Regions from separate parts of the Pseudarthrobacter sp. LMD1-1-1.1 genome, predicted to be linked through region 2. Evidence: riboswitches for the same ligand, from Rfam matches in the RefSeq annotation. Region 2 holds a riboswitch; the other holds the start of a gene.
What was found. Region 2 has a riboswitch for cyclic di-AMP ahead of MRBLMD1_RS06395 (glycoside hydrolase family 16 protein). Riboswitches for the same ligand answer to the same signal wherever they lie in the genome.

Region 1: it holds a riboswitch for cyclic di-AMP, as region 2 does, so the genes downstream of both, MRBLMD1_RS19605 (C40 family peptidase) here and MRBLMD1_RS06395 (glycoside hydrolase family 16 protein) in region 2, are expected to answer to the same signal.

Annotation. Positions count from the first base shown of each region.
Region 1 covers NZ_JBEGHP010000025.1:189,409-192,801, forward strand. Annotated here, with positions in the region: gene MRBLMD1_RS19600 (protein adenylyltransferase SelO) at 1-497, shown strand, start outside; gene MRBLMD1_RS19605 (C40 family peptidase) at 606-1,451, opposite strand; cyclic di-AMP (ydaO/yuaA leader) riboswitch at 1,455-1,626, opposite strand; gene MRBLMD1_RS19610 (coiled-coil domain-containing protein) at 1,879-3,234, shown strand; gene MRBLMD1_RS19615 (TraR/DksA family transcriptional regulator) at 3,256-3,393, shown strand, end outside.
Region 2 covers NZ_JBEGHP010000012.1:175,041-178,433, forward strand. Annotated here, with positions in the region: gene rplI (50S ribosomal protein L9) at 1-42, opposite strand, end outside; gene rpsR (30S ribosomal protein S18) at 60-299, opposite strand; gene MRBLMD1_RS06385 (single-stranded DNA-binding protein) at 425-1,000, opposite strand; gene rpsF (30S ribosomal protein S6) at 1,073-1,378, opposite strand; cyclic di-AMP (ydaO/yuaA leader) riboswitch at 1,766-1,917, shown strand; gene MRBLMD1_RS06395 (glycoside hydrolase family 16 protein) at 1,921-3,024, shown strand; gene MRBLMD1_RS06400 (glycosyltransferase) at 3,146-3,393, shown strand, end outside.

The sequences.
Region 1 (3,393 bases), on a different contig from region 2:
CCCCGGCAGTGGAGGTCCTGGGCAGTTTCCGGGGCCACTACAGCCAGGCATGGACCCGCGGGATGACGGCCAAGCTGGGACTGGACAGCGTCGATGAAAACGGCGCCGGGGCCCTGGTGGATGATGTCCTCGACCTTCTTAAGGACGGACCCGTGGACTACACCCTGTTCTTCCGCAACCTGGGCAAAGCGGCCCGCGGGGACCTTCGTCCCGTGCGCGGCATGGTCCTCGACCTGGCCGCCCTCGATGCCTGGCTGGACCGGTGGCAGGCGCTGCAACCTGACCCGGAGCTGATGGACAGCGTGAACCCGGCCTACATTCCGCGGAACCACCTGGTGGAAGAGGCGCTGTCCGCTGCCACCGCCGGAAACCTGGCTCCACTGCAGCAACTGCTGAAGGCGGTCAGCGACCCCTTCACCGAGCGGCCCGGCCTGGAACGCTACCTGCAGGGGGCGCCCGACGACTTCGGCAGCTACATGACCTTCTGCGGCACCTGACCGCAGCGGGCCGCGGGGGCAAAACGACAGGAGGGTGGCAACCGGTATTCCCGGCTGCCACCCTCCTGCTTCGTCCGGGGCCGCCAAGGGCACCGGACAGTGCGAAGACTAGGCTACGCGCACAGCGGAGTAGCCGCCGAGCCAGCTGATGGAGTGCACCTGCGTGTCGAAGCCGTTGACGCCGCCGCTGACAACCTGGCCGTTGCCTGCGTAAACGCCCACGTGGCCGGAGGTGATGATCAGGTCGCCGGGGGCGGGAGCGCCTACAACGGTGCCGTACTGGAAGAACTGGGTGGGGGCCAGGTCGCCCACGGACTTGCCGACGGAACGCAGCGCCTTCTCGACCATGGCGGTGCAATCCTGCTTGACGCCCAGCTGGCCGTAGGCCGAGGCGAGGATCGCTGCGCCGGTGCCGGTGCCGGTGGTTGATGCCACGGGGGTTGCCGAGGCGTAAGACATGTTCATGCCGGTGTTCGCCGGAGCGGTGGCGGCTGCGGCCTGCACGGGTGCTGCTGCAGGGGCCGGCGCCGGGGCTGCGGTGTAGCCTGCGCCCGGAATCTGGATCTGGTCGCCCGGGTAGATGATCGAGGACAGTCCCAGGCCGTTGGCGGACAGCACGTCATTGAGGCTGACGCCGTAGGCTGAAGCGATGGCGCCAAGGGTGTCGCCGGAAACGACGGTGTGGACGTTGCCTGCTGCTGCAGCGGGGGCTGCGGCCGGGGCAGCGGGTGCCGAGGTGGCCTGGACGCCGGTCTGCTCAGTGGTGTCCGGGCCGGATACACCTGCATGGGCCGGGGCGCCGACTCCGAAGGCAATGCCGGACGCTGCAGCAACGGCGAGCGCCGGGCGGCCCAGCGAGCGGGCCTGGGATTTTGCTGTTACGGCGAGGCCCTCGAGCACAATGGAGCGGGCCGGAGTCGCGCGGTGACGGGCTGAAATGGAATTTTTTGACACGGTTGATCGCCTCTCCCATGCCTGCGGGGTGAGCTGTCGGGTTCGGGCTGGAGATACCCGGCCGAAAGCGGCTCCGCGGTAGGCGGAAGCGCATTCGACTTAACCCCTAGGCCACAATATGGCCGTGGAAACTTGGTTCCCCCGTCCCTGCCAACTGGAGCGGTTGGATCCCATGATCAGCGGCAGGGCTCGGCATGCTGACGGGAATGTCCCGTCTGAGAGGGACACCAGTCGACCATAACCCAGGTGCATCGCAATTGTCACATTTGGATAACATACGATGTTCTTCTCTCGCATTGCGCAAACGTCTGGACATTCCAGGGCGTTCCTGGGCGGACCTCTGCTGATACTTTTCCTGTTGAGCACGGTAACAATGTGGAAACAGCAGCCTGCGTTGCGCGGGAATCCGGCGGTAAGCTTCCGGACTATGCCCCTGTTCGTGACCATCGCGAGGCTCCCTTGGCAGGGAGGCCTCCTGGCCCTTGCCCTGGCCGCAGGCACCATGCTGCCGGCGGCGGCCGACGAGCCGCCACCGCCCGGCGGGTATCCCTCCTGGGCGGACGTGCAGGAGGCGAAATCGTCCGAAGCGGCAAAAGCCGCAGAAATCGCCACCATTAATGGACTCCTGACGGACCTTGAGGCGGATTCGGAGGCAGCAGGCGGGATGGCCGTGCGCTCGGCCGCCGACTACGCCGCCGCAGACGCCGCGCTGCAGGCAGCCACCTCCCGCCTGGATACCCTGTCCGCCCACGCCGCCCGTGCCAACGCGGAGCTGGCCCGGCACCGGAAGGACATCGGTGCCCTGGCCGTCCAGTCCTACAAGACCGGCGGTACCAATGCAGGATTCTTCGTCGCGCTGGACGCCCTGGAAACCAACAGCGTCCAGGGGCTCAACCTGGTCAAGCTCGTGGGCGACAAGACTGCCACCCTGGTCGCCAATGCTGCCGCCGCCGAAAAGACGGCCACCGCCCTCACCGAACAGGAAAAAGCCGCCAGGAGCGAGCGGGAACGCCTGTCCGGGGAAGCGAAAGCAAAACTGGACGCCGCACGTTCCGCCCAGGATTCGCTGGCCCGGCGCGTCGCAGAGGAGCAGTGGCACGGCAGCGAGCTGACCGCCCAGCTCGCCACCCTGAAAGGTACGACGGCGGCCATGGAGGGTGAGTACCGCCAGGGCCAGGCCGCACTGGCCGCCTACGAGGCGGCCCAGGCGGCCAAACGTGCCGCCGCTGAGGAGCAGGCCCGCGGGCAGGCGGAGGCTGCAGCCAGGGCGGCCGCAGTGGCAGCCCGGCAGCCAAAGGCGCCCGCACCCGCTGCCGACCCTGGCCAGGCCAATCCGGCACAACCCGGTCCAGCCCCCGGCGCCGTCAGCAATCCCGGCGTCAGCAACCCCGGCCCTCCCGCTCCGGAAGACCCGGCACCGGCCCCGCCAAGCCCTCCCGCCGTCGTCGTGCCTTCTGTTCCCGGCGGTGCGGTGAACGACCCCGCCGGGGCCAAAAGCTACGCGTCCGGACGCCTGCCCGCCTACGGGTGGGGCCAGGACCAGTTCCTGTGCCTGGCCCAGCTGTGGACCAAGGAGTCCAACTGGCTGACCACCGCCACCAATGCCTATTCCGGAGCCTATGGGATTCCGCAGGCCCTGCCCCCGGGGAAGTACGCCAGCGCCGGCGGTGACTGGCTCACCAGCTACCGCACCCAGATCGAATGGGGCCTGGGCTACATCCGCGACCGCTACGGTTCCCCGTGCGCGGCCTGGAACCACTCCGTATCCCTGAACTGGTACTGACTGACGCGTTAGGCTGTCACCATGCCAGATTTCGAACGGTTCCGTGCGCTGCTCGAAGAGGAGCGGGCGCGGCGCCTGGCACTGTTGCCGGCGCTGCGGGCGGACATCGAGGCAGCAAACTCGGCGCGCCAGGATTCCAATGTCGATGATGAGCACGAT
Region 2 (3,393 bases):
ACCGAGACCGGTGACTTCGTGGGTCAGAATGAGCTTTGCCATGTTAGTTAATCCCTTCCTTAGCCGCGGCCAGCGCCGGAGTAAGGCAGCAGAGCAACTTCGCGGGCGTTCTTGATTGCCTGGGCGATCTTGCGCTGTTCCTGCACCGTGACGCCAGTGACGCGACGGGCGCGGATCTTTCCGCGGTCGGAGATGAACTTGCGCAGCAATGCTACGTCCTTGTAGTCGATGACAGTGATGTCAGCGGCCTTCAAGGGGTTGGACTTTGGTTTGGGCTTACGGAGTTCAGCCTTAGCCATCGTGGAGCTCCTATTCTAGGGAGCCCGTGGATATTGATCCACGGGATGGTGGTGGTCCGACGGCGGCAGTGCCTTGGGTGCGTGGCGCACCCGGGCAGTCCCGGCGCCGGGCCGTTATTTGGGTTTTAGAAGGGAGGTTCGGAATCGGGGCCGTTGCCCCAGCCGCCTGCGTTGGAGACACCGGGCGTAGCCCAGGGATCGTCCTGTGCAGCCTGCTGGTTGCCGCCGCCCCAGCCTCCACCGGAGTTGCCGCCCTGGTTTCCACCAGAGTTGCCTCCTCCGAAGCCACCGCCGCTGTTGCCGCCGCCGAAGCCGCCGCCACCCTGTCCGCCGGAGCGCTGGGTGCGGTTGACCTTGGCATTGGCGTAGCGCAGGCTGGGGCCGATTTCGTCGACCTCAAGCTCGATAACGGTGCGCTTTTCGCCTTCTTTTGTTTCGTAGGAACGGCTCTTCAGGCGGCCGGTCACGATGACGCGCATGCCCTTGGTCAGGGATTCGGCGACGTTCTCGGCTGCTTCACGCCATACGGCAGCGCGGAGGAACAGGGTTTCCCCGTCCTTCCACTCGTTGGACTGGCGATCAAAGGTGCGGGGGGTGGAAGCGATGGTGAAGTTCGCTACTGCCGAACCTGACGGTGTGAACCGCAATTCCGGGTCATTGGTGAGGTTACCGATGACCGTAATGGTGGTCTCGCCTGCCATCTACTGCCTCCTTGTTCGATCCTGGGTGAAGAGTGCGTTTCCTGCGGGGTAAAGAATGAAGACGGTGCTGAATTACTCAGCAACAACCTTCTGCTCTTCGGGGCGGGTGATCTTGGTGCGCATGATGGTCTCGTTAAGAGACAGCTGGCGGTCAAGTTCCTTGGCGGTCTCCGGCTTGGCGGTGAAGTTCACCACGGCGTAGATACCTTCGGACTTCTTCTTGATGTCGTAAGCCAGACGGCGACGGCCCCAGATGTCAACCTTTTCGATGGTTCCACCATCGTTGGTGATGACGTTCAGGAACTTCTGAAGCGACGGCTCAACGGTACGCTCTTCGACCTCGGGGTCGATGATTACCATCAATTCGTAAGGACGCATATGTGAACCCACCTCCTTTGGGCTAAGCGGTTACGGCATTTCCGTAACAGGAGGTTCATTTGCGATTCCATGCAATGCCTTGCCGCCGGAACGGAGGCAGGACGCAGCACAGACTTCAATATCTTAGTGCATTTGGACCCGATAGGCGATTCGCGCTTGACCCAAGGCTAGCCCCGGTGGAGGTGGGCAGCAGCCGCAGGTTCAGCCATGTGGAAAACCCTGCCGTCACTGGCGCCCATACCAATGCACTTTGCCGACAGGGGAGCGCCACGCCAACGCAGTGAGGTCCGTTACCTAATTGTGATTCGCAGACCCTTTTCGTGTACGGTCGTCCGGGGGCCGCCCCCAGCCGGCTCCAGTCCCGGATGCCGCCCAACTCTGCCGCGTCCGTGATTATCACCAGATTCCAGGCAGAGGCGGGGGACCCAAGCGTCCCGGGCACGGCAACGCGCCTGCCCTTGGGGTGAAGCCGCAGCACGCGGCCGAATGCCCTCATTCGAACCCGACAGCTAACTCCGCAGGCGACGAGAGGTAGCATCCCCATGCCCGCACCCCGCAAAGGCAGCGCCAAACGAGCGCACCGTTATCAAAATGAGACAGATCACGCCCGGACATCCCCGGCCTTCAAGTCCGGTGCTCCGGCCCGGGCGCGCCGCCGCTGGCCCCTTGCCGCCGGTCTTGCCGCAGCACTCCTCGGAGCAGGTTCCCTTGGCCTGGGCCTGACCCACGGTGACGGAACCGCTGACGTGGCGCGGGTGGCGAGTGCAGAGGATGCCGGCAGCGCCGCACCCACCCAAACTCCGGACATTCCGGTCCCCGCTCCAACGCCAGTCCCGGCAGTCGAGGCCGCTCCTGCCGCCCCTCCTTCGCCGGCAGAGGCACCGGCACCTGCCCCCGCAGCAGTACCGGCACCCGCTGCCCCTGCCCCTCCCTCCGAAGCACCCATCGCTGTGGCGCCGGCGGCGGCACAGCTGGCCAGCACCGGGACGCCTGCGCCCGCCGGGGTCCCGGGGAACTGGACCATGACCTTCGCCGACGAGTTCAACGGGGCCGGACTGGACACCGCGAAGTGGTCCAGCTGCTGGTTCTCCCCCGGTTGCGGAACGATGAACAAGGTCTCCACCAGCCCGGCGAACGTCTCCGTGGCCAACGGGAACCTGGCCCTGGGGCTCAGCTCATCCACCTCCGGCGGACTGGTATCCACTAACCCGAAGGGCGGGGCGGGGACCGGCTTCCAGTTCACCACCGGCTACGTCGAGGCCAGGATCAAGTTCCCGGGCAACGCCAACGGCCTCTACAACTGGCCTGCCTTCTGGACCACCGGACAGTCGTGGCCGGCCACCGGCGAGAATGACATCGCCGAGGTCCTGCAGGCCAAAATGACCGTGAACTACCACTCCGGTTCCGGCTCCCACAACCAGGGCGGCGTGGGCGGCAACTGGGCCAACGAGTACCACACCTTTGGCCTGCACCGGATGGCAAATTCGTCGGACGTGTACTTCGACGGCGTCAAGGTCAAGTCCTACCCCACCGACGACGGAAATGCCCCGCAGTACATCGTGCTGAATGTCGGCGCCTCCTCCACGAACCCGGCCTACGGCGCGCCGTCCCAGATGATGGTGGACTACGTGCGCGCCTGGCAGTAGCAGCCCACGCACCCAGGTGAAAGGGCGACGGCGGGACCTCCCGCCGTCGCCCTTTTTTGGCTTCCCTCAAGGTTGCCTAAAGCAACCCTCCGGGGACGATGTGATCCAGTACACTCTTGCAATGAAGCTCCTGTACGTGACGGAAAGCGTGCCCAACCGGGATCCGGAACTGGGGGATGGAAGCTCGATGATCCCGTACGAAGTGATCCTGCACCTCCCCCCTGGCGTTGCCGTCACGCTGCTGACTTTCTCGGGTCCTGTTCCGGTTCCGGCAGAGATCAGGAACCGCTGCGATACCGTGTACGAACTGGCCCCGCGCGAAGAACTTTCGGCCTTTGCCCGCTCCATGGGCGGCCTCACCGGATTAGG